One region of the Acidovorax sp. ACV01 genome, then DNA from elsewhere that is predicted to be linked to it. Evidence: riboswitches for the same ligand, from Rfam matches in the RefSeq annotation. Region 1 holds a riboswitch; the other holds the start of a gene.
What was found. A riboswitch is a leader RNA that binds a small molecule or an ion and turns the genes downstream of it on or off. The one in region 1 is predicted to bind S-adenosylhomocysteine.

Region 1 (15,460 bases):
GCCCACCACGCCCAGCAGGGTGCCCATGAAGCGGGGCAGGTCGCCCTTGTCACCCTGCAGTTGGTAGATCACGAAATACGCGAGCGAGGCCTGCACCAGCGTCAGGCCCAGGCGCACCAGCGTTGCGGCGGACATGAGCATCAGGAAGGGGCGGTTGTGCAGCGTGGTCCGCAAGGTTTCGCGCACGGACTCCCACATCGCGGGGCTATCGGCGTCGGCGGGCCGCACCGGATCGCCCGCCGGTTCGCGCACGCGCCAGGCCACCACGGCCATCGCCACGCCTGCGACCAGCCCGAAACACGAGCCCGCCAGCGCATAGCCCGTGCGGGCGTCCGGCGCTGCCCGGACCAGCATCGGCATGAACACGCTGCCCGCAAAAAAACCCAGCAGGGCGCCCATCGATGCGTAGGCTGTGAGGCTGGTGCGCTCGTCGTAGTCGCGGGTCATGTTGGCGGCCATGGCCTGGTAGGGCAGCTGCACCAGGGTCATGAGCGTGTCGAACACCGTGTAGGTCAGGGCGATCCACAGGAAGGCGGCCCAGGGGCTCAGGCCTGGCGGCACCATCCACACGGCTGCCGCCGCCACGCCGAGCGGGAGCGCGCCGTAGATCAGGTAGACCCGGTGGCGGCCATGGCGCGAACGTGTTCGGTCGGTCACCCAGCCAAAAAGCGGATCGTTGACGGTGTCCCACACCTTGCCCACCAGCAGGGCCGCACCCGCCACGGCGGGCGCCACCAGGGCCACGTCGGTGTAGAAGATCATGAGCATGAAGTTCATGGCGGCAATCAGCATCTGCAGGCCGACATTGCCGGTGGCGTAGCTCAGCTTGGTGCCCAGCGTGAGCCGGGTGGCTGGGCCCGTCATGGATGCGCGGCCGAAAGAGGCGCCGTTGGGCTCGCGGTGGCGGGGGCATGGGCCACGCGGGGCGGGGCGGCCTCCAGCATCAGGCGCACCTCGCGGCGCAGCATCTTGTTGAGGAAGCTTCGGGGGATCTCTTCGACGATGCGCACATCGTCGGGCTGTTGGGCGGTGGGCAGCTTGTGCGCCAAGTATTGGGCAATGTCGTGCTCCAGCGCCAGCCGGTCGTGCCCGGTGCGCCAGCTCTGGCGCAGGCTCAGCACCAGCACGGCCGTGGCGCCATGCTGCACCAGGCACGCCTCCTTGACGGCGGGGTGCGTGTGCGCCACCTCTTCCACCTCGCGGGGGTTGAGCCACTGCCCATGGCGCAGGACACGGTCGGCGCTGCGGCCCAGCACATGGAGGTAGCCGGCTGCGTCGAAGTAACCCACATCGCCCATCACCACCCAGCCATCGCGCAGCGTCTCCTGGGTTTTTTCGGGGTCGAGCCAGTAGCCGTCAAAACGCACCGGCGTCAACACGGTGATGAGGCCCATCTGGCCCAGCGGCAAGGGCGCGAACTGTTCGTCGCGGATGACCACCTGCACCCCGGGCATCACCCGGCCCACGGTGGAGAGGATGTCATTGCCCAGTGGCTGGCCCTGCGCGTCCACATGCTGGTGGGGCAGCAGCCAGGTGATGGGCGGAAGCGCCTCCAGGCAACCGTAGCCTTGCTGGAAGATCGGCCCGAAGCGGCGGATGGCCTCAGCGATCTTGGGCGCCGGCATCATCTCGGAACCGTAGGGCACGTGCGTGAGGGACGAGAGGTCGTACTGACCCAGCGTGGGCTCGTCCAGCAGGTCGATGATGGCCGAGGGCGACAGAAAGGCGCGGGAGACGTGGTGCTTCTGGATCAACGCGGCCAGGGTGGCGGCGCAGAAGTCTTCCGGCATCACCAGCGTGGCGCCCGCCAGCAAGGTGGGCAGCACCAGGCCGGAACCCGGCCCCGTGAGTGGCAAGCCCAGCATGTTCACATCCTGGCGGCTGGCGGGGGGCCGGAAGTCGATGGACCGGGAGATCAGCCGCACGCTGTCGAGGTACTTGCGGTTGCTGTAGCCGATGGATTTGGGCAGCCCCGTGGTGCCCGAGGTCATGTGCAGCGCAAAGATATCGTCTTCGTGCAGCGTGGCTGTGCCGGGTGCGGGGGCGTGCTGCGCCAGCGCCTGCTCGTAGTCTTCGCCCAGCGCCAGCAGGTGTATCCCTGGCAGTTGTTCGCGCACGGCCTGCAGGATGGGCGCGCTCAGCAGCGGGTCGTGGATGAGCACCACGGGCTTGACGCGCACCATGGTGGCCAGCGCCGCATCGGCCGGCAGGTGTTTGTGAAAGCTCGCGAAGATGGTGCCGTTCTCGAACGTGGCGAGCCGGGTTTCATACTGTTCGCCGGTCTCGGGCAGCAGGGTGAACACGACATCGCCCTTCTTCACGCCCTGCGCCTGCATCCAGGCCTGCAGCCGCTCTACACGTTCTTGCAGCTGTGCGTAGGTGAGGGTGCCACGCCGGTCGATGAGCGCAGGCTTGTGGGCATTGCGGCGGTACGCCAGGCGCGCCACCGACCGTGCCGTGCGCAGGCGGCTGAGCAGAAAGCGCACCACCAGGCTGCGCAGGGATGGAAGGGCCACGGAAGTCTCCGAGAGAAGGCATGGCCGGCCAGTTTTTCATGGGGGCAGGTTGCAAGCCGCCACAATTTGTATGTACGCGTATCTTGTTGTTGCTGGCACGTCTGTGCGGTCGGTTTGGACCAGCCAACGGCACGTGGCATTGCAGCGCCGTCGCTGCCGCGCCACAGCGCATGTGTGCCAGCACAGATGAAAGCAAAAAAACCGCCAGGGCCGGATCGCGGCACTGGCGGTTTTGTTAGGGACTTACCGCCGGGGTGGGGCGGGAGACACGGATGACGGCAGGGCCTGTGGAGAGTGCTCAATCCAGACCAGTGCCACCGTGGAACTGGCTTTGCCAGGCCACGGGTGGCGTCCCCCTCAGGGGGAAGGCGCCGGAGGCGACACAGGGGGAATCACGGATACAGTCCGCGCATTTCGCGCGCATGCAGGATGCGCTGGCAGGCCACGATGAAGGTGGCGGTGCGCAGGCTCACCTTGTGCTCCTGGGCTACTTGCCAGATGCCGGAAAAAGCCTCTTGCATGATGCGCACCAGGCGCGCGTTGATTTCGTCCTCGCTCCAGAAGAAGCTGGAGAAGTCCTGCACCCATTCGAAATAGCTCACCGTCACGCCGCCGGCGTTGGCGATCACGTCGGGCAGCACCAGCACGCCCTTGTCGTGCAGGATGTCGTCGGCCTCGGTGGTCGTGGGGCCGTTGGCGCCTTCGATCACGAGCTTGGCCTTGATCTGGCCCGCGTTGTCCTTGGTGATCTGGCCTTCCAGCGCGGCAGGAATCAGGATCTCGCAATCCACGCCCCAGAACTCCTCGGGCTTCATCACATCGGCGCCGGCAAAGCCGCCCACGCCGCCACGGGTCTTCACATGCGCCAGCAGCGCGGGCACATCCACGCCCTTGCTGTTGAAGATGGTGCCGGTGTGGTCCTGCACGGCCACCACCTTAGCGCCTGCTTCGGCAAACAGCTTGGCCGCAATGCCGCCCACGTTGCCAAAGCCCTGCACCGCCACGCGGGCGCCGTCGAGCGCCAGTCCGGTCAGCTTGGCGGCTTCCACGCCCACGGTGTACACGCCGCGGCCGGTGGCCTCGACACGGCCCAGCGAGCCGCCCAGGTCCACGGGCTTGCCGGTGACCACGCCGGTGGCGGTGGCGCCTGTGTTCATCGAATACGTGTCCATCATCCAGGCCATGATCTGGCCGTTGGTGTTCACGTCAGGTGCGGGGATGTCCTTGGACGGGCCGATCAGCAGGCCGATCTCGCTGGTGTAGCGGCGCGTCAGGCGCTCCAGTTCACCCATCGAGAGCTTCTTGGGGTCCACGCGGATGCCGCCCTTGGCACCGCCGTAGGGCACGTTCACTGCGGCGTTCTTGACCGACATCCAGGCCGACAGGGCCATCACTTCCGACAGCGTCACATCCTGGTGAAAACGCACGCCGCCCTTGCCGGGGCCGCGGCTCAGGTTGTGCTGCACGCGGTAGCCCTCGTAGTGGGCGATGGTGCCGTTGTCCAGCTCGATCGGTACGTCCACGATCAGGATGCGCTTGGGGCGCTTGAGCGTTTCCACCCAACGCGCCAGGCTGCCCAGGTAGGGGGTGACGCGGTCTACCTGCTGCAGGTAGTTGCCCCAGGGGCCGAGGTGGTCGGCCTGCAGATACGAGGGCAGGGTGTGGGTGGTGCCAGCAGCACCAGTGGGTGAAGACATGGTGAATTCCTTGTGGGATCAGTTCAGGCTGCGAAGCTTATGCCTGCCGCCGCACGCTGTCTAAGGCCGTAGTGTTTGGGTGCTATGCAAATAATGCATAACCGCGGGAAAACACCGCCCAATGCGGCGCTGCAGCAAAAGTGTGGCTAATGGATGCGCTGAAAAGGCAGCGTGGTGCACTGCCACACAAAGGTGTTATTCGACCGTGAAACGGGTCAGCGCGGGGTCGCCGGCGGGGTAGCGCAGGTCCAGGTTCTGCAGCAGCTCGCGCAGCACCGTGGCGATCATCAGGTTGCGGTGGGTCTTGGAGTTGGAAGGCACGATGGTCCAAGGGGCCCAGGGCGTGTGGGTGGCGGCCAGCAGGGTGCCATAGGTATCTTGGTACTGCGCCCACTGCTTGCGCACCTCGATATCGCCCATGCTGAACTTCCAGTGCTTGGTGGGGTCGTCCAGGCGCTCCTGCAGCCGCTCGCGCTGCTCGTCAAAGCCGATGTGCAGCAGGAACTTGAGCACGATGGTGCCCGTCTCGCTGAGCATGCGCTCGAAGTCGTTGATGTGCGCCAGCCGCTGCTGGTGCTGCGCGGGCGTGATCCAGCCGTTGACCACGGGCACCAGCACGTCCTCGTAGTGGCTGCGGTTGAACACGGTGATGTCACCGGCCTGCGGCACCTGCTGGTGGATGCGCCAGAGGTAATCGTGGGCTCGCTCGGCTTCGGTGGGGGCTTTCCAGCCGACGGCGTGCACGCCCAGGGCGCTCATGCGGCCAAACACGCCACGGATCGTGCCGTCCTTGCCCGAGGTGTCGGTGCCTTGCAGCACCACCAGCAGCTTGTGGCGCTTGTCTGCGTAGAACAGGTTCTGCAGCGTGTCGAGCTCGGCAGCCAGTGCATCGACCGCCGCCTTGTCCTCGGATTTGCTGCCCAGCGAAAACGGTTTGGCGCCAGGGTCGAAATCTTCCAGCGATACGGCAGTCGGTGGGGCCTTGCTGCGCCGCCCTTGGGTTGCTGGCTCGGCGGGGCCGGGTTGCCAGGGCAGGCAGCGCTGCCACAGGGAGGATTGGCTCGAATCAAGGGGAAACGGCATGGGGGCTCCGGGCAATGCGGCAGATGGCCCCATTGGAACACTGCGCCCCGGCGGTGGCGTGCCAACGGTTCGCAAAACGTGCGGCGCGTGACTTCGCTCCGTCCCCCCGGGCTGAAGTGCCCGCGGGTGTGGCGGACTCGCTCGTAGCTTCTCAGCCGTGCGCCATGCGGTAGGCCAGCGGTGTCTGCCCCGTGGCCTGCTGAAAAGCGCGGTGCAGGCCCGCCTCGCTGGCAAAGCCCAGGTCTTCGGCAATGCGCTTGAGCGGCAGGGGTGTGTCGCACAGGGCCTCGCTCACCTGCCGCAGCTTGATGCGCCGCATCCAGTGCGCGGCAGAAAGCCCCGTGTGCGCCTGCACCCGCCGTGCCAGCGTGCGGGGCGACAGGCCCAGCGCATCGGCCAGCGCGGGCAGGCGCAGGGCGGTGGCGGGGCAACGCTGCACCCAGAGCATCGCGCGCCGCAGTTCGGCGTCGGCCACCGCCATGAGGTCGTGCCCGGCAAACGCCGGGTGGGTCGTGCGTGGGCGGGGCAGCATCAGCAGCGACTGCAGATCCGCCAGGGCTGCGGCATCCAGGCGCGTTGCCAGCGCGTGCAGCATCAGGGGTAGGTAGCCGTTGGCGCCTGCAGCGGTGGTGATGGGGCCGTCTTCCACCAAAGGCTCGTCAAAGCGCCAGTGCACCGCGCCAAACTGCTGCTGCAGCGGGGCCCGCAGCCACCAGGTGGCCGTGGCGCCGCGCCCGCGCATCCGGCCGCTGGCCGCTGCCAGCGCCACGCCCGCGCAATAGCTCCACACCTGGGTGCGGCGGGGCAGGGCCCGCAGTGCCGCGATGGCGGGCGCGATCTGCTGTTGCAGCTGCGGCATCTGCAGTCCATCGGGCGAAGACAGCCACAGGCCGGGCACCAGCACCGCGTCCACCTCGGCCTGCGCCAGGGCCACGCTGGGCGTGAGGGCAGGGCCTTGCCAGGTGGGCACGGGCTGCAGGTCTGCACCGGCCCAGCAGGTGGTGATGACCGCGCGCTGCGCGCGCAGGTTCGCGGCGCGGGCCAGGTCGGCGGTGGCAAAGAGGCCTGCGGGCATGCAGCCGGGGTACAGCAGCAGTGCCAGGCGCAGGGGTGGTGGGGGTGGGGCGGCGGCACGGGGCATTCGGCGAGATGGTATGGCTTGAAATGGAAAGAAATTGTCAAAACAGGCCATTCTCACCGGGCGCTCGAATCCCAACAATCTACTGCACACCCACTGGCTTCGGAGCCCACCCCATGCAGATCACCCAATTGCGCAACGCCACCTTGCTTCTTGAATTCACCTCCGCAGAAGGTCGCCCCGTGGGCCTGCTGGTGGACCCCATGCTCGCCCCCCGGGGCAGCCTGCCCGCGTTGCGCTATCTGGGCTCCGGGCGCCAGCGCAACCCTATTGTGGAGCTGCCCGAGGGCACGGACGCGCTGTTGCAGCGCGTGACCCATGCCCTCATCACACACTGCCAGCGCGGCCACTTCGACCACCTGGACCGGCTGGGCAAGCGCTTTCTGCGCGAGCGGCAGATCCCCGTGCTGTGCATGCCGCGCGATGCCGATTACCTGGCGCAGCGCGGCCTGCTGGTGTGGCCGCTGGCGGGGCCGGGGCGCCAGCCGTTTGCGCTGGGCGGCCATGTCACGCCGATCCCGTGTGTGCACGGCACCGGCTGGGTGGGCCGCTTCATGGAGCACGGCCATGGCTACCTGCTGGAGCTGCCGGGCGAGCCCAGCGTCTACCTGGCGGGCGACACCGTGCTCACGCCCACGGTGCGCGATTGCCTGGCGCGCCTGCAGCCCGAGGTGTCGGTGTTGCCTGCGGGCGGGGCGCGGTTCGATGTGGGGGCAGAAATCCTTATGGACGCCGCCGACATGGCCGAAGCCGCGCAGCTGGCCCACGGCACGCTGGTGGTGAACCACCTGCAGGCGCTGGACCACTGCCCCACCACGCGCGAGTCCGTGCGTGCCCTGGCGCAGCAGGGTGGTTGGGCGCACCGGTTGTGGGTGCCCGAGGACGGTGAACGCAGTGAGTACCTGCACGAGGCGAAGCATAAAAATACTATCGAAACAGTAGCAAATAGCGCCTGATGGATAGGCGCCAGGGCCACTTTTGACTCATATTTCAGGCCCAGCCGACTTCCCATCCGGCGTGTTCCGCTGCGCAGCGCTGTCTCGCATCAGCGCCACAAAACGTGCTGCCCCCAGGCCCAGGGGCCGCTCCTTGGACCACACCACATCCACCCACAGTGCGGTGCCGTTGCTCAGGTTCTCGAACGGCATCTCCACCAGCCGCCCCGCCTCGATGCGCGGTTGCACCAGTGCACGGGGCTGCCAGCCCCAGCCCAGGCCGGCCTCGATCAGGCCCAACGCGGCCAGGTGGTTGTCGGTGCGCCAGTGGTGGCGGGCAAACACAAAACGTGGGTCGGTCTGGCCCAGGTCGCGGCTGGCCACCACGATCTGCCGAGTGGTGGTCAGGTGCTCTTCGCGCAGCATGGCGCGCTCGGGCGGCTCGCCCCGGGTCAGGGCCGAGGCGCGCGCGCCCTGCAATACCGCGTGGTCCGGCGCCATCACGGCCACCAGGGTTTCGGTGCCCACTTCCTGAAACCCCTCGCGCCCGTCGATGCTGGGCCGCTCGAACACCAGCGCCAGCTGCGCGCGGCCGCTGTGCAGCAGTGCCAGGGCATCCACCTGCGGGGCGGTCAGCACCTCCACCTGCAGCAGCGGGTACTCCGACGCCAGCGTGGCCAACGGGCCCGTCCAGCGGGCGGCCAGCAGCTCGGGCGCAATGGCCAGCGTCAGGCGCTCCTCCAGGCCCTGCGTCAGCGCGAGCGCCTGGGCGTTGAGCTGCTGCAGTTGCCCTGCCAGCAACCGGGCCTGCGGTTCGAGCGCGCGCGCCGCCGCCGTGGGCCGGGGCTCGCGGCCACTGCGGTCAAACAGCTGCACATTGAGCTCGGCCTCCAGGTGGGCAATGGTCATGCTCACGGCCGACGGCACCCGCGACAACGCCCGCGCTGCAGCCGAAAACGAGCCGTGGTCGAGGGCGGCCAGAAACACCTGCACGCTGTCTGAAGAGAAGGCCATGCGTGTGATCTATCAAATAAACTGAAATAAGCTGACTTTATATATCAGCCGCAGGCACATAAAGTCCTACCCATGGACAAGAAACCCACTCTGTTCGGCCTGCAAGGACTCAAGCGCCGACTGATCTACGTAAGCCTGTACGAACTGATCGCCATCGCGGCGGCCACGGCCGGGCTCGCCCTGCTCTCGGGCCAGGGCGCGGGCCATTCGAGCGTGGTGGCTGTGGCGGCTTCGGTGATTGCCATCGTCTGGAACATCGTCTTCAATTGGGCTTTCGAGCGCTGGGAAGCGCGCCAGCCCGTGCGTGGGCGCAGCGTGGCGCGGCGTGTGGCGCATGCCATTGGTTTTGAGGGCGGGCTGGTCTTCACGCTGGTGCCGCTGTTTGCCTGGTGGTTCGGCATCAGCCTGTGGCACGCTTTCGTGATGGACCTGGGGCTGATCGTGTTCTTCCTGTGTTACACCTTTGTCTTCAACTGGGTGTTTGACCATCTGTTCGGTCTGCCAGCCTCGGCCATGGCCGCCGCCTGAGGGTTGGGTCGCCCAGATCTTCAAACAGTGTTAACGGGCGCTGGCGAGCCGCCTGGCCCACCACCTGCGCCCGATAATCGGCCCCATGCGTGGGCCGTTCTTTTCTCTCCTGTGGATGTCGTCCTGTGCGCTGCTGTGCGCCGCACTCGCGGGTTGTGCGGGCAGCGCCCCCGCACCACGCGGCGAGGTCAAGGGCGCATCTGCTTCGCCCGCCGAGCTGGCCCAGTCCGACATGAACCGGGTGGCCACGCTGGCCATGCAGGAGAACCTGGAAGGCTTGTTCCGGCTGATGGACAAGCTCTACCGCCGCAACCCCGCCGAATGGCGAAAAACCAGCACCACCAGCCGCGAGCACGCCGCCGAGCAGGTGCGCGTGGCCATCCTGCAGCGCCAGCCCTGGGCGCCGCTGCAAGGGCGCCGCGACATCGCCGCGATGGGCTTTGCGCTGGCGCCGGAGTTCACCGGGGACCGCGTGGCCGCCTTCATCCATGCCACGGCCGACATGATCATCACAGCCCATGGCGGCAAGACGGAGTTCTTTTTGCTCGACGGTGTGGATGCACAGCACCTCTACAACGCCGCCCGCAATGTGGAAAGCGCCGTGTGGCTGCTGGCCCAGCGCCGCAATGCCCAGGGCCAGCCGCTGCTGCTGGCCGACGAAATCGGGCCCCAGGGCCGCAACCTGAGCTTCGAGCGTGAGTTTGGCAAGGTCATCGCGCGCCTTGACCTGCTTGCCGCCCTGACCACCGAAAAGTACCGCCGCGCGGCCATCAGCTATGTACAGGGCATTGTGGGCGGCACTTTCCTGCAGTTCCTGCCGGTGCGTTGAGCGCGGATCAAGCGCTTCCAGCGCGGGACTGGGTTGGCGTGCGCCTCGGTGCGTGAAAGTTCCGGGTGAAAACGTAGCGTTACACTTTGGCAACCTTTCCACTCCAATCGGGACTTCCACATGCTCCAACGTGTTTTGCTGTGGCTCGCTGCGTTCTTGTTGGCCATGGGGGCTGCGACCGCGGCACATGCCCAAAGCGCGGACCTGTCCATCACCAAAACCGATGGCGTGACCACGGCCACCCCGGGCGGCTCGGTCACCTACACCATCACCGCGAGCAACGCCGGCCCGTCCAATGCCCCTGGCGCGACGGTGGCGGATACGTTTCCCGCCGTGCTCACCGGCACCTGGACCTGCGTGGGTGCGGGCGGCGGCACCTGCACGGCGGCGGGTAGCGGCAACATCAACGACACCGTCAACCTGCCCGCTGGCGGCTCGGTGACCTACACGGTCAGCGCCACGATCAATGGCTCGGCGACCGGGACACTGACCAACACCGCGACGGTGACTGCGCCGGGCGGCGTGACCGATCCTGTCCCAGGCAACAACAGCGCCACCGACTCCGACACGCTCACGCCACAGGCCGATCTGTCCATCACCAAAACCGATGGCGTGACCACGGCCACCCCAGGGGGCTCGGTCACCTACACCATCACCGCCAGCAATGCGGGGCCGTCGAATGCGCCTGGCGCAACGGTGGCGGATACCTTCCCTGCTGCGCTCACCGGCACCTGGACCTGCGTGGGTGCGGGCGGCGGCACCTGCACGGCAGCAGGCAGCGGCAACATCAACGACACCGTCAACCTGCCCGCAGGGGGATCGGTGACGTACACCGTCAGCGCCACGGTGAGCGGTGCAGCCACAGGGACATTGACCAACACCGCGACGGTGACAGCACCTGGTGGAGTGACCGATCCTGTCCCAGGCAACAACAGCGCCACCGACTCCGACACCATCACGCCGCAGGCCGATCTGTCCATCACCAAAACGGACGGCGTGACCACGGCCATCCCGGGTGGCTCGGTCACCTACACCATCACCGCCAGCAACGCGGGCCCGTCCAATGCCCCTGGCACGGCGGTAGCGGATACGTTCCCCGCTGCGCTCACCGGCACCTGGACCTGCGTGGGTGCTGGTGGCGGCACCTGCACGGCAGCAGGCAGTGGCAACATCAACGACACCGTCAACTTGCCTGCGGGGGGATCGGTGACCTATACGGTGACCGCCACCGTGAGCGCAGCGGCCAGCGGAACGCTGGTCAATACCGCGACGGTGACCGCGCCGGGCGGAGTCACCGACCCCAATCCGGGCAACAACAGTGCCACGGATTCCGACACCATCGCATCGCAGGCCGATCTGGCCATTACCAAGACCGATGGCGTGACCACGGCGAACCCCGGCGGGTCGGTGATCTACACCATCATCGCCAGCAACGCCGGCCCGTCCAACGCCCCGGGCACGACGGTGGCAGACACCCTGCCTGCCGTGCTCACTGGCACCTGGACCTGCGTGGGCTCCGGCGGCGGCACTTGCACGGCAGCGGGCAGCGGCAGCATCAACGATGTCGTCAACCTGCCTGCGGGTGGATCGGTGACCTACACCGTCACTGCCACGGTGAGCGCGTCGGCGACGGGGACGCTGGTCAACACCGCGACGGTCACGGCCTCAGGGGGGGTGACCGACCCCAACCCGGGCAACAACAGCGCCACCGATACCGACACCATCGCCGCAGTGGCTGCGAGCGCGATTCCGTCGCTGTCCGAGTGGGCTCTGTGGCTGATGGCGGGCTTGATGCTGCTGGCCGCATTCTGGGGCCGCCGCCCAGTGCGCTGATCGCAGACGGGCAACTACAATCGCTCCTCGGCCCAAGGAGCGTTGCAGCGACTTGCCATGCCCGGTTGGGTGCATGGCGATTCGTCAGGCTTGGGTCCCGCGCACCCCACCGTACACCGCAACGACGCTCACCTGTTTTTCCGCTGTTCCTGCTGCACAGGTGAGTGAGTAAGTCCTATGTCCGCTGTATCCCTGCCCCCCATGAAACTGTCTGGCCTGGAGCCCGTCTCCATTGGCGAGGGCACCTTGTTCGTCAACATCGGCGAGCGCACCAACGTCACCGGCTCCAAGGCGTTTGCGCGCATGATTTTGAACGGCCAGTACGAAGAAGCCCTGGCCGTGGCCCGCCAGCAGGTGGAGAACGGCGCGCAGGTCATCGACATCAACATGGACGAAGCCATGCTCGACAGCAAGGCCGCCATGGTGCGGTTTTTGCAGCTCATCGCGTCCGAGCCCGACATCGCGCGCGTGCCCATCATGGTGGACAGCTCCAAGTGGGAGGTAATCGAGGCCGGCCTGCGCTGCGTGCAGGGCAAGGGCATCGTCAACTCCATCTCGATGAAGGAGGGCGTGGACAAGTTCAAGCACGAGGCACGCCTGGTGCGCCGCTATGGCGCCGCTGCGGTGGTGATGGCGTTTGACGAAACAGGCCAGGCCGACACCTACGAGCGCAAGATCGAAATCTGCGAGCGTGCCTACCGCATCCTGGTCGATGAAGTCGGCTTCCCGCCCGAAGACATCATCTTCGACCCCAACATCTTTGCCGTGGCCACCGGCATTGAAGAGCACAACAACTACGCCGTCGATTTCATCGAAGCCACGCGCTGGATCAAGCAGAACCTGCCGGGCGCCAAGGTGAGCGGCGGTGTGTCGAACGTGTCGTTCAGCTTCCGCGGCAACGACCCCGTGCGCGAGGCCATCCACACCGTGTTCCTGTACCACGCCATCAAGGCCGGGATGGACATGGGCATCGTCAACGCCGGCATGGTGGGCGTGTACGACGACCTGGAGCCCGAGCTGCGCGAGCGCGTGGAAGACGTGGTGCTCAACCGCCGCCCCGACGCCGGTGAGCGCCTGGTCGAGATCGCCGAAACCGCCAAGAGCGGCGCCAAGGACGAGAGCAAGCGGCTCGAATGGCGTGGCACACCCGAGCACCCGAAGACGGTGGGCGAACGCTTGAGCCACGCCCTGGTGCACGGCATCACCGACTTCATCACCGAAGACACCGAAGAGGCCTACCGCGCCATCCTGGCCAAGGGCGGCCGCCCGCTGCATGTGATCGAAGGCCCGCTCATGGACGGCATGAACGTGGTGGGCGACCTGTTTGGCGCGGGCAAGATGTTCTTGCCCCAGGTGGTGAAAAGCGCGCGCGTGATGAAGAGCGCCGTGGCCCACCTGATCCCCTACATCGAAGAAGAAAAGCGCCAGGACGAACTGGCGGGGCGCGATGTGCGCAGCAAGGGCAAGATTGTCATCGCCACCGTCAAGGGCGACGTGCACGACATCGGCAAGAACATCGTTACCGTGGTCCTACAGTGCAACAACTTCGAGGTGGTGAACATGGGCGTGATGGTGCCCTGCCACGAGATCCTGGCGCGTGCCAAGGTCGAGGGCGCCGATATCGTGGGCCTGTCGGGACTCATCACCCCCAGCCTCGAAGAGATGCAGTACGTGGCGGGCGAGATGCAGAAGGACGAGCACTTCCGCATCAAGAAGATTCCGCTGCTCATCGGCGGCGCCACCACCAGCCGCGTGCACACGGCGGTGAAGATCGCGCCGCACTACGAAGGCCCCGTGGTCTACGTGCCCGATGCCTCGCGCAGCGTGAGCGTGGCGCAGAGCCTGCTGGGCGACGGCGTGCAGAACTACGTGGATGAGTTGAACGCGGACTACGACAAGGTGCGCACCCAGCACGCCAACAAAAAGGCCACACCCCTGTGGCCCCTGGCCAAGATCCGCGCCAACAAGACACCCGTGGACTGGGCCGCCTACCAGCCCGCTGTGCCGCGTGCGTTGGGCCGCCGCGTGTTCAAGAACTTCGACCTGGCCGAGCTGGCCAAGTACATCGACTGGGGTCCGTTCTTCCAGACCTGGGACCTGGCCGGGCCGTACCCCGCCATCCTGACCGACGAGGTCGTGGGCGTGGAGGCCACACGCGTGTTCGCCGACGCGCAGGCCATGCTGAAAAAGATCATAGAAGGCCGCTGGCTCACCGCCAGCGGCGTGATGGGCCTGTACCCCGCCAACAGCGTGAACGACGACGACATCGAGTTCTACACCGACGAGACGCGCACCGAGGTGGCCATGACCTGGTACGGCCTGCGCCAGCAAGCCGAAAAGCACACCATCGACGGCGTGACCCGCCCCAGCCGCTGCCTGGCTGACTTCGTCGCGCCCAAGAGCAGCGGCATTGCCGACTACGCAGGCATGTTCGCGGTCACGGCGGGCCTGGGCATCGAGAAGAAGGAAAAGGCCTTCATCGACGCGCTGGACGACTACTCGGCCATCATGTTCAAGAGCCTGGCCGACCGCCTGGCCGAAGCCTTTGCCGAAGCCTTGCACCACCGCGTGCGCACCGACCTGTGGGGCTATGCCGCTGGCGAAGCGCTGAGCAACGACGACATGATTGCCGAGAAGTATCACGGCATCCGCCCCGCGCCCGGCTACCCCGCCTGCCCGGACCACAGCGCCAAAAGCGAGCTGTTCCGTGTGCTGCAGTGCGAAGAAGTTGGCATGACGCTGACCGAAAGCCTGGCCATGATGCCGGCCGCCAGCGTGAGTGGCTTCTACATCGGCTACCCCGACGCGGTGTATTTCAACGTCGGCAAGATCGGTGAAGACCAATTGCACGACATGGCCCAGCGCCGGGGGATGGACGAGGCGGTGCTGGTGCGGCTGCTGGCGCCGAATCTGTGATGCTATGAATTTGGTAGCTTTTGGCGCTTGATGGATAAGCGCTAGGGGCTGATTTCATTCAAAGTTTGCAGCCACCCCTTCCATACAACCTTCAGTGGCGCTGGCCTTGCGGCAGCTGGGCAATCACCTTGATCTCGAACTGAAACCCGTACAGCCAGGTCACGCCAATGCCCGTCAGGGTGGGGTGGGGCGCCTCGCCCCAGAACTCGGGCACAACACTCCACACGGTTTCAAAGTTGGCCTCGGGGTTGACCACAAACATCGTCACGTCCACTACATCGTCAAACGTGCAGCCCGCCGCCTGCAGCACCGCGTTCAGGTTGGTGAACGCCAGCCGCACCTGCGCCTTCAGGTCGGGCTCGGGCGAGCCATCTTCGCGGCTGCCTACCTGGCCCGACACGAACAGAAACCCGTGGGACCGCACCGCAGGCGAATAGCGGTTGCGCTCGTACAGCGCTTGGCGACCAGCCGGAAAAACAACTTCGCGTGGTGGCATGAGAGAACTCCTTCAGTGGGGCCAGCAAATTGCCCCGTGGTTAACGATGAAGGCACTGTAGGAGTGCGCGCCCGGCCGATAAACAGGCAACTCTGCCCACCACTGTTCTTAGAATCCAAACAATCTTTGAACAATGGGCCCGCCATGGACCGTTTTGACGCAATGCAGGCCTTTGCCCGCGTGGTGGAGTCCGGCAGCTTCACCAAAGCCGCCCACACCCTGCACATGAGCCGCACCACCGCCACGCAGCTGGTGCAGCAGCTCGAGGCCCGCCTGCGCGTGAAGCTGCTCCACCGCACCACACGCCGCGTGCAGGTCACGGCCGACGGCGCTGCCTACTACGAGCGCGTGGTGCGCCTGTTGGCCGATCTGGACGACGCAGAGACCAGTCTCTCCACCGCATCCGCCGCGCCCCGGGGCCGCCTGCGGGTGGACGTGCCCAGTCCGCTGGCCCGCCTCATCCTCGTCCCCGCGC
Region 2 (15,460 bases), on a different contig from region 1:
GGGCGGGCGTCTGGCGCAGCAGGTTGCGGGCACGTTGCAGCGCATCGGCGCCCGGCACCGCCAGCGCTTCCAGGTCATCGTCGCTCACCTTGATGAGGTGGGCCTGTTGCAACGCGGCCATCACATTGGTGCGGTAGGCGGGCGCGTCGTCCACGGCGGACAGGCGCAGGTTGGCGTCTACCACCACCATGCGCCCGGCAGCGCGCTGCGCGGCCAGCCAGGGCTGGTAGATGGCGGCGTCCTGCGCCACCAGAGCCAGGCAGCCCGTGGCCACCACCTGCAGGTGGGGCTGGGCGGCGCACGCGGCAATGAGCGCATCGGCCGTCACCTGGCGGTCGGCCACGCCGTCGCGGTAGAAGCTGTAGCTGGCCTTGCCCTCGGCATCCAGCGCGGCCAGTGCCAGCGCACTGGGCGCGCGCACCGGCGCAGGGGCGGCCAGGGCCACACCCGCCTCCTGCAAGCCGTGGGCCAGTTGGCGGCCCAGCAGGTCGCCCGACAGCGGATTCAGGTACAGCGTGCCCACGCCCTGCAGTCCCAAGGCCCGTGTGAGGTTGTAGACCGCACCGCCCGCGCAGGGCCTGAGGCGGCCGTCCGGCTCTTCGATCAGGTCAAACAAGGCCTCGCCCGCCGTGGCAACTTGGAGCTCGGTGGCGGGCCGGGGGGCAGGAGGATGAATAGGGAAAACCATAACTAAATCTACTTGATTTATTAACTTGTCGGCCACTATAGTTCGATCCCATCCACCCGACAAGAGTGGTTCACCTGCCAGCCGCAATGCCCGGGCCGACAGGACTCTGCCATCCCATTCCAGGAGACAACGCCATGCAACGCACCCCCGCTTTCGCGCTTTCTGTCCTTGCCCTCACCGGCGCCATGGCCTGTGGCCTGGCCCAGGCACAAACGTCCGAGCCCGTGATCGGCCTGATCACCAAGACCGACACCAACCCCTTTTTCGTGAAGATGAAAGAGGGGGCGACCGCCGAGGCCAAGAAGCTGGGCGCCAAGCTGGTGTCGGCCGCTGGCAAGACCGACGGCGACAACGCCGGCCAGGTCACAGCCATGGAGAACCTGATCGCCGCTGGCGCCAAGACCATCCTGATCACCCCCAGCGATGCCAAGGCCATCGTGCCCGCCATCAAGAAAGCCCAGGCGCGCGGCGTGATGGTGATTGCCCTGGACAGCCCCACCGACCCGATGGACGCGAGCGATGCCCTGTTTGCCACCGACAACTACAAGGCGGGCGAGCTGATCGGCCAGTACGCCAAGGCAGCTGCTGCAGGCAAGAAACCTGTGATTGCCACGCTGGACCTGTTCCCCGGCCACCCCGTGGGCGCACAGCGGCACAACGGCTTCCTGAAGGGCTTTGGCCTGCAGGCCAACGATGCCAAGAGCAATGAGCTGTCGCGCCCCGCCGAAGTGGTGTGCATGGCCGACAGCTTTGGTGACCGCGCCAAGGGCCAGACCGGCATGGAAAACTGCCTGCAGAAGAACCCCGACATCAACATCGTCTACACCATCAACGAGCCCGCCGCCGCCGGTGCCTACAACGCGCTCAAGGCCGCAGGCAAGGAGAAGAACGTGCTCATCGTCTCGGTGGACGGTGGCTGCGCGGGCATCGCCGACGTGGGCAAGGGTGTGATCGCCGCCACCAGCCAGCAGTACCCGCTGCGCATGGCCGCGATGGGTGTGGCGGCCGGTGTGGACTATGCCAAGACCGGCAAGAAGGTCAGCGGCTACACCGACACGGGCGTGACGCTGATCGCCGCCAAGCCACAGGCGGGTGTGGACAGCAAGGACGTGAAGACTGGCACGGACCTGTGCTGGGGCGCCAAGTAACACGTCCCTTTTGATGTGGGACCAGGCAGCCCTGCAGGGGCCTGCCTGAGTGCCCAATTTAGCCACCCGCCCGGAGCCGCCATGACATCGCCCGCTTTCAAACTACCGCCCCTGGCCACGCTGGGGCCGTTCATCGCGCTGATCCTGGCGTGCGCCTTTTTTGCCACGCAGAGCGAACGTTTCCTGTCGGCGCAGAACTTCGCCCTCATCCTGCAGCAGGTCATGGTGGTGGCGGTGATCGCCATCGGCCAGACGCTGGTCATCCTCACAGCGGGCATTGATCTGTCGTGTGGCATGGTGATGGCGTTGGGCGGCATCGTGATGACCAAGATGGCGGCGGACTACGGTCTCTCGGCCCCCGTGGCGATTGCCTGCGGCATGGCCGTGACCATGCTGTTTGGGCTGGTCAATGGCCTCCTGGTCACGAAGATCAAGTTGCCACCCTTCATCGTCACGCTGGGCACGCTCAACATCGCGTTTGCCGCCACGCAGCTGTATTCAGGCGCGCAGACGATCACCGACATCCCGGCCGGCATGACCGCGCTGGGCAACACCTTCCAGCTGGGGCAGACCGCCATCGTGTGGGGGGCCGTGCTCATGCTGGCCCTGTACCTCGTCACCTGGTTTGCTCTGCGCGAGACCGCGCCCGGCCGCCATGTCTACGCCGTGGGCAACAGCCCCGAAGCCACGCGCCTCACCGGCATTGCCACCGACAAGGTGCTGCTGGGCGTGTATGTGCTGGCGGGCCTGTTCTACGGCATCGCCTCGGTGCTGTCGGTGGCCCGCACTGGCGCGGGTGACCCGAACGCGGGCCAGACCGAAAACCTCGACGCCATCAGTGCCGTGGTGCTGGGTGGCACCAGCCTGTTTGGCGGGCGCGGCATGATTTTGGGCACGCTGGTGGGGGCGCTGATTGTGGGCGTGTTCCGCAACGGGCTCACGCTCATGGGCGTGTCGTCGGTCTACCAGATCCTGGTCACCGGCATCCTCGTGATCCTGGCCGTGGCCACCGACCAACTCTCGCGCAAAGGAGTGCGTTGATCATGACCAACTCCACATACACAACGAACGCCCCGCTGGTCATGCAGGCCAAGGGCCTGGTCAAGCGCTATGGGCAGGTCACCGCGCTCGATGGTGCCGACTTTGAACTGCGCGCCGGTGAAATCCTGGCCGTGATCGGCGACAACGGCGCGGGCAAGTCCAGCCTGATCAAGGCGCTGTCGGGCGCCACCGTGCCCGACGAAGGCGAGATCCTGCTCGACGGCCAGCGCATCCAGTTCAAAAGCCCCATCGACGCACGCCGCGCGGGCATCGAAACCGTGTACCAGGACCTGGCCGTGGCCCCGGCCATGACGATTGCCGAGAACCTGTTCCTCGGCCGCGAACTGCGCCGCCCCGGACTGCTGGGCAGCGCGCTGCGCATGCTCGACAAGAAAAAGATGCTCGAAGAAAGCGTGGCCCGCATGGCCGAACTGAAGGTCGGCATCCGCTCCATGACACAGGCGGTGGAGACCCTCTCGGGCGGCCAGCGCCAGTGCGTGGCCGTGGCGCGCGCGGCAGCCTTTGCGCGCCATGTGGTCATCATGGACGAGCCCACCGCCGCCCTGGGCGTGAAGGAGGGCAACATGGTGCTGGAGCTGATCCGCCGCGTGCGCGACAAGGGCCTGCCCGTCATCCTCATCAGCCACAACATGCCCCATGTGTTCGAGATTGCCGACCGCATCCACATCGCCCGCCTGGGCAAGCGCGCCGCCGTCGTCAACCCCAAGAAGATCAGCATGAGCGATACCGTGGCCGTGATGACCGGTGCCATGGCCGCGTCTGACCTGCCCGCTGAATGCCTTGCCTGAACCATGCTGAAAAATATCGACCCCCTGCTGACCCCCGACCTGCTCAAGGTGCTGGCCGAGATGGGTCATGACGACGCCATCGTGCTGGCCGACGCCAACTTCACTGCCATGAGCCTGGGCGCTGGCAAGCCCGTGCTGCGCCTGCCCGGCATCGGCATGGCGCGCGCCGTGCAAGCGGTGGCCAGCGTGTTGCCATTGGCGCAAGACGTGACGCACCCCGTGGCCTACATGCAGGTGGGCGGCACCGAGGTGCCGTACCGATCGGCCCTGCAGCGCGAAACCATGGACGTGCTGGCACGCGAGGGCGTGGCCAGCGAGCAGGCCGAAGGCGTGGAGCGTTTTGCGTTCTACGAGCGCGTAAAAAAGGCCTATGCGATCGTTGTGACGGGAGAGCTGCAGCCCTGGGGCAACTTCCTGCTGCGCAAGGGCGTCATCGGCGACACTCTGAGTGCCTGATTGATTCGCCGCCATGCTGGACACCGACGCTTCCCCCCTCCCTGTTGACAACGCTGCCGCCAGCCCCGCGCTGCTGCGCCAGCGCGGCTCCAACCACGTGGGGCTGCGCCAGTTCAACGAGCGGGTGGTGCTGCAGGCGCTGCGCACCCACGGCAGCCTGGCCAAGGCCGAGATGGCGCGCGTCACGGGCCTGACGGCGCAGACCATCGGGCTCATCACTGCGCGGCTCGACGAAGACCAGTTGCTGCGCCGCGAAGCCCCGGTGCGCGGCCGTGTGGGCCAGCCTTCGGTGCCCATTGGCCTCAACCCCGACGGCGCCTTTGCCATCGGCATCAAGATCGGCCGCCGCAGCGCCGACTGGCTGCTGGTGGACTTCACGGGCCACGTGCGTGAACGCGTGGTGCTGGACTACGCCTTCCCTGACATCGACGTGCTGCTGCCCGCCATCCGCAAGCACCTGCACCAGCTGCTCGACGGCCTGGGTCCGCTGCGTTCGCGCGTGGTGGGGGTGGGCGTGGCCGCGCCGTTCCAGCTGGGTGGCTGGCACCGCATGCTGGGCCTGACGGAGGCCCAGTCGGAGGCCTGGAACAGCATCGACCTTGCGGAGCAGGTGCAGCAGATGACCGACCTGCCCGTGAGCTTTGCCAAGGACACCTCGGCCGCCTGCGTGGCCGAGCTGCTGCAGGGGCGCGGGCGCGACATCCCTAGTTTTCTGTACCTGTTCATGGACACCTTTGTGGGCGGTGGGCTGGTCATCAACTCGCACCTGCACCGGGGCTTGCATGGCAACGCGGGCGCGGTGGCCTCGCTGCCGCTGTCACCAGCCCAGCCGGGCCAGGCACCGGCGCAGCTCATCAGCCAAGCCTCGCTGTGGGAGCTGGAGCAGCGCTTTCGCGAACACGGCCTCGACCCCATGGCCGCCTACGACAAGCGTGTGCTGCAGGCCCCGTGGCTGGAACACAGCCGGGGCTGGATTGCGCGCGCTGCGGCGGGCTTGGCGCACTGCATCGTCTCGGCCACCGCGTTTTTGGATCTGGACGCAGTGGTGGTCGATGGCGCCGCAGCCCCCGAGCTGCTGCAGGCCCTGTGCGAAGGCGCCCGCCACGCGCTGGCCGACTACAACTGGGAAGGCCTGCACCAGCCGCCCCGGCTGGAACTGGGCACCATGGGCTCCGACGCCCGGGCGCTGGGGGGGGCGCTGCTGCCCTTGCACGCCTGCTTTGCGCCGGATACGGACATCTTCCTCAAGGCCTGAGCAGGGCATGGGGCGGTGAAGATTTGCTATTAAAAATATAGCTATTGGCGCTTGTCTATCAAGCGCCAGGCCGTATTTTTACTCAAAATTTCTCGGCCGAGGTTGCATCAAGGGCAGCGCTCGCCCCGATCCCGGCCCGCCAGGATCGCCCGCGCCACCTCGGCAAACCCTGCGCCACGTTCGCCCTCTGTCACATAGCGTGGCAGGTGCTGCAGTTGTGGCACAAAGCGCGCGATGTTGGCCACCCCCACACTGTGGGGAAAGTGCTCGAACATGAGCTGGTCGTTGGTCGAGTCACCCACATATACCCAGCGGTCGATCTCTGCGTCGAGGTCGCGCCCCAGCAACTCGCGCACGATCCAGCGCGCGCCCTCCAGCTTGTTGTGCGCCCCGAACCAGCCGTTGATGTGGATGCTGCTCACGGTGGCGTTCATGCCTGCGGCGCGGAGGATCGCCACGCATTGGTCGATGCGCGCTTGGGGCAGGTGCGTGAACTCGCTGTGGTCGATGGCGATGTCCGTTTCGCGTCCGGGCGAGTCGGTCGCGCGGCGGGCGCCGGGCACCCTGGCTTCGATGTCGGCGAGCACTTGCTGCATGCGGGCGAAATGGGTTGCGCGCGTGGCTGCATCCTGTTGGTATCGTTTTGATAGCGCATCGCGATTGTCTGGTCTGCGTTGCAGGGCTACAGCACCATTCTCGGCCACGATGGCGTCCACAGGCCAGGCAGCTGCAAAGGGCTCGCTCCAGCCTACGGGGCGGCCGGTGATGGGAATCACTGCCAGTCCCCGGGCCTTGAGTGCTTCCATCGCTTGCAAGACGGGCGCAGGCACAGCGCCCTCGGTGGTCAGCGTGTCGTCGATGTCGGTGAGCACGCCGACGAGGCGGGCGGGTGGACTCCAGGCACTCAATGGGAGCATGGGGGAATGGGTAGGCATGGCGATGGCAAGGTGGGCGTTGGTGAAAATCACGGAGGGCTGCCGCTCGGGCTTGCGCTTCTCCCTGTGGGCGAAGAGATGCCCACTCCTAACCGGTACTTGGGGCCGTTTTCCCGCGCGTCAGGCTCGGGAATTTTTCTGCAACCCTTTCGGCGGACATGGGCACCATGTCCCCGTCACGGAACTCGAAAAGCTGCAGGGTGGCCGATGGGATCTGCTCCAGGCCACGGCCCTTTTCGTCCACGACGTGCAAATTGCCTGGCTGTGGCTTCGGCGCAAAAAGATCGGCGGTGTTTCGGGCGCGGATCAGTACAGAGCGTTTGTATCCATCATCGGTGCCTCCGAACTCTGGGACTACGAATATGGCCTGCCGCTCTTTGTCGAGCGACAGCGCAAAGCGATACAGCGTGTCCCAATACGCCAGGTTGGGCCTGAGCGCCTGGGTCTCCTGCGCATGCACACCCGCCAGGGCCGCAACAAGCGCAGCGCTTCCGACAAGGGCAGCAGCAGGGCGTGCCTCTCGGGGCCAGATGGCCGCCAGACAGGCCGAAAGCGCAATCCACGGCACGAACAGATAGCGGTCTGGACTGTGAATTCCCGGAAAGGCCGTCAGCGGTATCAGAGGCAGCAGGACGATGCCCAAGGACACGAAAAGCACAGGTCCATGGAGCCGTCGCTTTGCGGCTGCAAGGCACAAAAGGCCGAGAAATACAACGGCAAGGATGTTGCCGGGCGGTTTGGAGCCGAGGAGCAATTTGGGAACCCTGAGCAACTGGCGCAGGGCCTCGCCGGCATCAAAAACCCCCTGGCTGTAGCCACCCATGAGGCGCCCTAGCAGCAGGTAGCGCCACCCCATGTAGGCCAGTGCAATCAGCACGAACGGTATCACCGCGCGCACCCGTTGCCGCAGCGTGCCCACGGGCAGGAAGGGCAAGAGCACGACCAGGGGTACATAGACTTCCTTGCAGGTAGTCGCCAGCAGGTAGGCGAGGGCGGACAGCGCCAGCCAGTATCCGCGTCCGCCTTTGAGATACCGGGTCCAGCCCAGTATCGACAGCATGGCGAAAACGAAGCCGCTCGCGTAGTGCCCGTGCATCAGGCCCGCTGCGATGTGGGAAGTGGGCTTGCCGAGCAGCAGCGCGACGGCACCGATCAGCGCGGGCAGGGGCGCCAGCCACTGCCGCAACACGGCGTAGAACAGCGCTGCACCCAGCGCAACGATGAGCAGCAGGTGCGCATAGTGGCCCGCGGCGGCCATGCCGAACAGGCTCAGGTTGATGTCGTAGAACAGCAGGTTCCACGGAGCGACATTGGCGCTGGAGTGCCCCTGGGCAATGTGGGGCTCCAAGAAATATTGCCAGGGTGTGTGTTGGGCGGCGTAGCTCAGGTGGGCGCCGTCATCCCAGCGCCAAGATCCCTGGAGTGATGCGCCATGGGCCAGCAGGGTGAGCAGAGACAGAAGCAGTGTGGCGCCGAGATATTCGATCCAGGGGTGGCGGTCGATGCGCTCGCGCAGCGCGAGCCGCGCGGATCTCAGCGCTTGAACGTCCATCGCCAATGGAGGAGGAAAGTGAGCGCCGGAAGCGCGACGAAGACCAGTCCGAGCCCCACCAGGTAATGCCAGCCTGCCCAAGCCGCAAACCCGCTGACCAGCACGGTGATCGCAAGCCCGGCCAGGGATACAAGGAGAAAGCGCCCGTATTGCCCCAGTGATGCCTCTGTCTTGAAGTTCCAGCGGCGGTTTGCCCAATAGGAAAAGCTGTTGGCCGCCACAAACGCGATGGCGTTGGCGATGGACGGGTGAACCCCGAAGCGCTCGACGGACAGGACAACGACGGCCGTATGGATCAGCGTATTGATCACACCGATGCCAGAAAACTTGGCAATCTTGCCCGCCAAGGAGTCAGGAGCGATCCGGAAAGTCATAGAGGTCGCGAATAATATAAATGGGCCGCTGCTTCACTTCCCCGTAGATGCGGCCGATGTACTCACCGAGCACGCCAAGCCCCGCGAGCTGCAGTCCACCGAGGAACAGGACGGATGTGATCAGGGAGGCGTAGCCCGGCACATCACGCCCCAGGATCAAAGTCTTGAGCAACAGGAAGATGGCATAGACGAGGGCCAGGGCGGAAATGGTGGAGCCGATGTAAGTCCAGATGCGAAGCGGTACCGTGGAGAACGAGGTGATCCCTTCCAGGGCGAAGTTCCACAAACGCCATCCCGAGAATTTGCTGGCGCCCGCAAAACGGGGCTCGCAGACAAAAGTCACCGTCGTTTGCCGGAAGCCGGCCCAAGCGAACAGGCCCTTCATGAAGCGGCGGCGTTCTGGCAGTCTTTTAAGGGCTTCGACGACCTTGCGGTCCATAAGCCGAAAATCGCCGACGTCGGCGGGAATATCGACTTCGGAAATCTGGTTCTGCAAGCTGTAAAACCACCCGGCGGTCTTGCGGCGAGCCCAATGTTCCGCTTCACGGCTTTGCCGTTTCGCCAGGACCACTTCGTAGCCTTCGCGCCAGCGGGACACCATTTCTGGAATAGCTTCGGGCGGGTGTTGAAGATCAGCGTCCATCGGGATGACGACGTCGCCCCTCGCCAACTCGATGCCGCAAGTGAGTGCCGCCTCTTTGCCGAAATTCCTCGACAGGTCGGCAATGCGCAGGTGGGGGTTCTGCTCCCTCGCCAGCAGCAAGCGTGACAGGGTGTCGTCACTGCTTCCGTCGTTGATGCACACGACCTCATAGGTGTCCGCAGCCGATTCCAAAACAGGGACCAGGCGGGCAAGAAAAGCAGCGAGATTGCCGGCCTCGTTCTTCATCGGGCAGATGATCGTCAACGAGGCAGGACGGGGCTTCAGTGGTGGCTGTTCCATGGTGGAGGGCTGGGGGGAGTCGTGTCTGCGCAAGGAAAAACAAAGGGTCTGACTGCGCAATAACTTCCCATCTTGTGCGGGCTAGGCTCCTTGCAGCGCCAGCCCCGCATGCTCGCGCAGCGGGTGGAAGTAGATCTTGGGAAACCGCTCCTGCGCCAGACGCACGTCATACGGGCTGGTGCACAGATAGGCCAGGGTGTCGGCCGCATCGTGCGCCAGGCGCAGCGGATAGGCGTCGGTGAAGGCGCGCAGGTCGGCCGCGTTGTCCGCGGTGATCCAGCGGGCGCCCGTGTACTGGCAACCTTCCAGACGCACGTCGGCGTCGTACTCGGCCTTCAGGCGGTGCTGCACCACTTCGAACTGCAGCTGGCCCACGGCGCCCAGCAGCATGTTGCCGCCAGCGTCGGGCTTGAAGACCTGGATCGCGCCTTCCTCACCCAGCTGGGCCAGGCCCTGCTGCAGCTGCTTGGTGCGCAGGGGGTTCTTCAGCACCACGGTCATGAACATTTCCGGGGCGAAGAACGGCAGGCCGGTGAACTGCAGGTTGGCGCCGTCGGTGATGGTGTCGCCCAGCTGCACGCCGCCGTGAGTGGTAAAGCCGATGATGTCGCCCGCGTAGGCTTCTTCCACCGCCTCGCGGCGCTGGCTCATGAAGGTCACCACGCTGGTGGGGCGCAGTTCCTTGGAGGTGCGCTGCACCTTGAGCTTCATGCCCGGCATGTACTTGCCCGAGGCCACGCGCACGAAGGCGATGCGGTCGCGGTGGTTGGCATCCATGTTGGCCTGGACCTTGAACACCACGCCGGCAAAGCCCTCGTCCTCGGGCGCGATGGTCTTCACGACGGGCTGTTTGTTGACTTCGAGCGTGCTCACGCGCGGGCCGGGCGGCGGTGACATGTCGACCACGGCGTCCAGAACCTCCATCACACCGAAATTGTTCACCCCTGAACCGAAGAACACGGGTGTGAGCTTGCCGGCCAGGAAGTCTTCGTGGCTCCAGGCCGCCGAGGCACCTACGGCCAGCTCCATGCTCTCCAGCGCATCGTCAAAGGGCTGGCCAAAGCGCTTGCGCAGCCTGTCGGCCTCGGCCAGCGGCACCACTTCAAAGTCTTTCGGGCCGCGGTCGCTGCCGGGGGTGAACACCGTCATGGTCTGCGTGCGCAGGTTGATGATGCCGCCAAAGCTCTTGCCCTGGCCTACGGGCCAGGTGATGGGGCAGCAGGGCATGCCCAGCTCGCGCTCCACTTCGTCGAGGATGTCGAGCGGGTCGCGCACTTCGCGGTCCATCTTGTTCACGAAGGTGATGATGGGCGTGTCGCGCTGGCGGCAGACCTCGATCAGGCGGCGTGTCTGCGCTTCCACACCGTTGGCGGCGTCGATCACCATCAGCGCCGAGTCCACGGCCGTAAGCACGCGGTAGGTGTCTTCCGAGAAGTCCTTGTGGCCGGGGGTGTCGAGCAGGTTGATCACGTGTTCGCGATACAGCATCTGCATGACCGAAGAGGCCACCGAGATACCGCGCTGCTTTTCGATTTCCATCCAGTCCGACGTGGCATGGCGGCTGGCTTTGCGGCCCTTGACGGCACCCGCGATCTGGATCGCGCCCGAGAACAGCAGCAGCTTTTCCGTCAGCGTCGTTTTACCGGCGTCGGGGTGGGAAATGATGGCAAAGGTGCGGCGGCGCCGGGTTTCTGAGGCGTAGGACACAGGGGGTGGTTCCAGAAGGGGGGTCAGGGCGCGCTGCGGCAGGGTTCTGCGGCAGTCGGCGCGGCAGGCGCAGCGGCGCCCGGAAGCGGCGATTTTACCGGCGCCCGCTGCGAACCCTTTTCAGACCCTTCTTCAACGCCCTGTTTCTGTTCAGCTGAGTGGTACCTGCGCCTGGGTGTGCCGGGCATACATCTTCTGCATGCCGCCCAGCCAGCGTTCGTAGTCCTGCCCCTTGTTGCGGAAGTATTGCGCCACTTCGGGGTGGGGCAGCACCAGGAAGCGCCCGTCCTGCATGGCGGCCAGCACATCGCCCGCCACCTGCTCCGGCGGCAGGATGCCGTCGTGCGAGGCCGAGCCGCCGTCGCCGGTGACCATGGTGGTCTGCACCGACTGCGGGCACAGGCAGGCGACGCCCACGCCACGGCGGCCATAGGCGATGCGCAGCCATTCGGCAAAAGCCACGGCCGCATGTTTGGTGACGGCATAAGGGGCGGATTCGACGATGGTCAGCAGCCCGGCTGCCGAGGCTGTGACGAGGAAGAAGCCTTCGCCGCGCTCCACCATCTCGGGCACCACGGCACGCGCTGCCCACACGTGGGCCATGCCGTGAATGTTCCACATGGCCTCCCACAGCGGGTCTTCCAGCTCGATGCCTCCCGGACGGCCCAGGATGCCGGCGTTGGAGATGTAGGCATCGACCCGGCCATAGCGTTCGCGGGTGGTGGCGACCAAAGCCTGGATGTCGGCCTCCTTCGACACATCGCAGCGCACGGCCAGGCCTTTGACTTCGTCGGCCACGGCCTGGGCGGGCGCGAGGTGCAGGTCGGCCACGACCACGGCGCGGGCCCCGTCTTGTGCAAAACGCCGCGCGATGCTGCGGCCGATGCCGCTGGCGCCGCCGGTGACGATGATGACTTTGTCCTTGGCGTCCATGCAATGCTCCGTTGGTGGTTTTCGGTGAGGGCGCCAGTGTCGGGCGGCCCGCCGGGCAAGGCAGCCGCGCAGGCGACAGGTTCTCAGTCCGGTGGGCTCGGGGCCTGGCGGATGGCCGCACAGCACAGCTGCTCCACACCCTCGGCCCACTGGCGCATCTGCACGGCGTCAAGCTGCAGCAACAACACGTAGCGCCGCCCGCCCCAGGCCGAGAGGTGCAGCACCTGCAGCTGTTCCTGCCCAGGCGGGCAGGGCAGGTCGGAGCAGGCTGCAAACACCCGGCCCCAGGCGGCCACCAGTTCCTCGTGCACGCGGCGGTGGTGCCGAGGCTCTGCCATCTGCGCCTCCAGTGCCAGCATGTCGGGGTGGAAGGGCGGCAGCTCGGGCGCATCCACGCCGCACACCAGGCGCACCAGATGGCGGACGCGCGCGGTCCAGGGCAGGTCGGTGGGCTGCACGGCCTCGCGGTCGATGGCGGCGAGCAGGGACTCGATGCAGTGGCGCACATAGCCCGACAGCAGCGCTGTCTTGTTGGGGAAATAGTCGTACAGCGTGCCGACGGAAATGCCGGTTTCCAGCGCCACATTGCGTGTGGTGAGCTTGTCCCAGCCGTCACGTTGCCAAATCCGAACAAAGGCGTCGTAGATGGCCTGCACCGTGAAGCGCGCCCGGGCCTGGCGAGGGCGCTTGAGCGGCTTGGGGGCCGCGCTGGAGCCGGCAGCAAGGGCCTTGCGCGGCGGGTTCATCGGTTTCCGAACCCACGCGGCGGCGTGGCGCCATACAGTGCCCTGAGTGCTTTTTCATCCCTCAAACGGAGACCTTCCATGACGCTGCTGACCCGCCTGTTAACCGACAAAAATGCATTGAATCACACCCGCACCGAGGAACTCCCCCTTGCTCCACTGCAGCCCGGCGAGGCCCTGCTGCGTGTGGACCGCGTGGCGGTGACGACGAACAACATTACCTATGCCGCCTTTGGTGATGCGATGAAGTACTGGAATTTCTTCCCCACGGGCGAGGCGGGCTGGGGCCACATGCCCGTGTGGGGCTTTGCCGATGTGGTGGCCTCCGACGTGGAGGGCGTGGCCGTGGGCGAGCGTTTCTACGGCTACTGGCCCATCGCGAGCCATGTGCGCATGGAACCGGTGCGCGTGACGGCCCGGGGTTTCTACGACGGAGCGGAGCACCGCCAGTCACTCACCTCGGCCTACAACCAGTACACGCGCACCAGCGCCGACCCGGCGTACCGGGCGGGCGATGAAAACTACCAGATGCTGGTGCGGCCGCTGTTCATCACCTCGTTCATGCTGGCGGACTTCCTGCAGGACAACGGGTTTTTCGGCGCGCAGCGGCTGGTGTTCTCCAGCGCGTCGAGCAAGACGGCCTACGGAACCGCGTTCTGCCTGGAGGGGCCCGGACAGATCGAGCGTGTGGGGCTGACCTCGCCCCGCAACATCGCCTTCGTGCGAGGCCTGGGCTGCTACCAGCGCACGGTGGCGTACGGCGAACTGGAAGCGTTGGAGGCCGATGTGCCCACTTTGTATGTCGATTTCTCCGGCGATGAGGATCTGCGCTCGCAGGTGCACCACCACCTGGGCGATACCCTGGTGTACGACTGCTACGCGGGATCGGCGCAGAACACGCGCTTTCTGCGCAACACGGCCCTGCCGGGGCCGGCGCCCGTGTTCTATTTCGCCCCGGTGCAGATCAAGAAGCGCAATGCCGACTGGGGTCCCGAGGTGGTCAACCAGAAGTTCAATGCCGCCCAGCGCGCGTTCATCGACCGTGTCAGCCACGCCAGCCCGCCCTGGATGCGGGTGCGCGAACACCAGGGGTTCGCGGCGGCGCAGGCCTTGATTGCGGACATCCATGCGGGCCGCATCGATCCGCAGGAGGGCCATGTGGTCGTGCTTGTTCCGTAGCCCGACTGCAGGTGTGAAAGCAGGGGGGGCGTGGGCTCCAAGCACTTGCTTTTATAATCTGTCGATCCGAGGAGCGTTGCAGCGTCCCCAGCACAGGCGGGGCGTGAGGCTCGGAGTCATCTAGCAACGACGCTCATCCACTTCTCGTGTGGTGAGCTTTTTCACTCCCGCGACCAGTGGTTTTTCAAACATGCTTTGGAGCAAACCATCATGAACGCACGCGTCAACGCCCCGGTCAATACCGACTGCATCATTGCCGACATCGGCCTGGCCGCATGGGGCCGTAAAGAGATCCGCATCGCCGAAACGGAGATGCCTGGCCTGATGGCCATCCGCGAGGAATTCGCTGCCAAACAGGCCCTCAAGGGTGCGCGCATCACTGGCTCGCTCCACATGACGATCCAGACGGCCGTGCTGATCGAGACGCTGCAGGCCCTGGGCGCAGAAGTGCGCTGGGCTTCGTGCAACATCTTCTCCACCCAAGACCATGCTGCGGCTGCGATTGCTGCTGCCGGCACCCCCGTGTTCGCCATCAAGGGTGAAACCCTGGCCGAATACTGGGACTACACCCACCGCATTTTCGACTTCGGCCCCGCCGGCAGCGAAGGCGAAGGCCCCAACCTGATCCTGGACGACGGTGGCGACGCCACGCTGCTGATGCACCTGGGCCAGCGCGCCGAGAAGGATGCGTCGCTGCTCGACAACCCCACCAGCGAAGAAGAAACCTGCCTGTACGCCTCCATCAAGGCCAAGCTGGCCGTGGACCCGACCTGGTACACGCGCAAGAGCGCCCAGATCATCGGCGTGACCGAAGAGACCACCACCGGCGTGCACCGCCTCAAGGAAATGTCGGCCAAGGGCACGCTGCTGTTCCGCGCGATCAACGTCAACGACTCGGTGACCAAGAGCAAGTTCGACAACCTGTACGGCTGCCGCGAGTCGCTGGTGGACGGCATCAAGCGCGCCACCGACGTGATGATCGCCGGCAAGGTGGCCTGCGTGGCCGGCTACGGCGATGTGGGCAAGGGCAGTGCCCAGGCCCTGCGCGCGCTGTCGGCCCAGGTCTGGGTGACCGAGATCGACCCCATCAACGCCCTGCAGGCCGCGATGGAAGGCTACAAGGTCGTGACCATGGAATATGCCGCCGACAAGGCCGACATCTTCGTGACCACCACGGGCAACAAGGATGTAATCACCCATGACCACATGAAGGCCATGAAGGACCAGGCCATCGTCTGCAACATCGGCCACTTCGACAACGAAATCCAGGTCGCGTCGCTCGAGCAGTACGAGTGGGAAGAGATCAAGCCCCAGGTGGACCACGTGATCTTCCCGGACGGCAAGCGCATCATCCTGTTGGCCAAGGGCCGCCTGGTGAACCTGGGCTGCGGCACGGGCCACCCGAGCTTTGTGATGTCCAGCTCGTTTGCCAACCAGACCATTGCCCAGATCGAGCTGTTCCTGCACAAGGACCGCTACGAGAACGGCCAGGTCTATGTGCTGCCCAAGCACCTCGATGAAAAGGTGGCACGCCTGCACCTGAAGAAGGTCGGTGCCATGCTGACCGAACTCTCAGACGAGCAGGCGGCCTATATCGGCGTGTCCAAGCAAGGCCCGTACAAGCCCGATACGTACCGCTACTGATCCATTTTGATTTTTTGCTCCTGTTTTGGGAGCAAAAAGTCATTATGGATAAA

Region 2: it holds a riboswitch for S-adenosylhomocysteine, as region 1 does, so the genes downstream of both, ahcY (adenosylhomocysteinase) here and metH (methionine synthase) in region 1, are expected to answer to the same signal.

Annotation. Positions count from the first base shown of each region.
Region 1 covers NZ_JACUZT010000003.1:162,986-178,445, reverse strand. Annotated here, with positions in the region: gene IB243_RS09535 (MFS transporter) at 1-864, opposite strand, end outside; gene IB243_RS09530 (class I adenylate-forming enzyme family protein) at 861-2,516, opposite strand; gene IB243_RS09525 (Glu/Leu/Phe/Val dehydrogenase) at 2,909-4,213, opposite strand; gene IB243_RS09520 (PPK2 family polyphosphate kinase) at 4,409-5,296, opposite strand; gene IB243_RS09515 (GlxA family transcriptional regulator) at 5,448-6,437, opposite strand; gene IB243_RS09510 (MBL fold metallo-hydrolase) at 6,551-7,390, shown strand; gene IB243_RS09505 (LysR family transcriptional regulator) at 7,418-8,383, opposite strand; gene IB243_RS09500 (PACE efflux transporter) at 8,456-8,911, shown strand; gene IB243_RS09495 (hypothetical protein) at 8,997-9,740, shown strand; gene IB243_RS09490 (IPTL-CTERM sorting domain-containing protein) at 9,861-11,573, shown strand; S-adenosyl-L-homocysteine riboswitch at 11,602-11,710, shown strand; gene metH (methionine synthase) at 11,751-14,489, shown strand; gene IB243_RS09480 (RidA family protein) at 14,581-14,985, opposite strand; gene IB243_RS09475 (LysR family transcriptional regulator) at 15,130-15,460, shown strand, end outside.
Region 2 covers NZ_JACUZT010000010.1:96,953-112,412, reverse strand. Annotated here, with positions in the region: gene IB243_RS23955 (PfkB family carbohydrate kinase) at 1-688, opposite strand, end outside; gene IB243_RS23950 (sugar ABC transporter substrate-binding protein) at 823-1,836, shown strand; gene IB243_RS23945 (ABC transporter permease) at 1,918-2,877, shown strand; gene IB243_RS23940 (ATP-binding cassette domain-containing protein) at 2,880-3,686, shown strand; gene IB243_RS23935 (RbsD/FucU family protein) at 3,690-4,142, shown strand; gene IB243_RS23930 (ROK family transcriptional regulator) at 4,156-5,397, shown strand; gene IB243_RS23925 (HAD-IIB family hydrolase) at 5,505-6,314, opposite strand; gene IB243_RS23920 (hypothetical protein) at 6,421-7,884, opposite strand; gene IB243_RS23915 (GtrA family protein) at 7,866-8,258, opposite strand; gene IB243_RS23910 (glycosyltransferase family 2 protein) at 8,236-9,201, opposite strand; gene IB243_RS23905 (peptide chain release factor 3) at 9,283-10,908, opposite strand; gene IB243_RS23900 (SDR family oxidoreductase) at 11,059-11,841, opposite strand; gene IB243_RS23895 (TetR/AcrR family transcriptional regulator) at 11,925-12,587, opposite strand; gene IB243_RS23890 (DUF2855 family protein) at 12,666-13,763, shown strand; S-adenosyl-L-homocysteine riboswitch at 13,826-13,905, shown strand; gene ahcY (adenosylhomocysteinase) at 13,974-15,407, shown strand.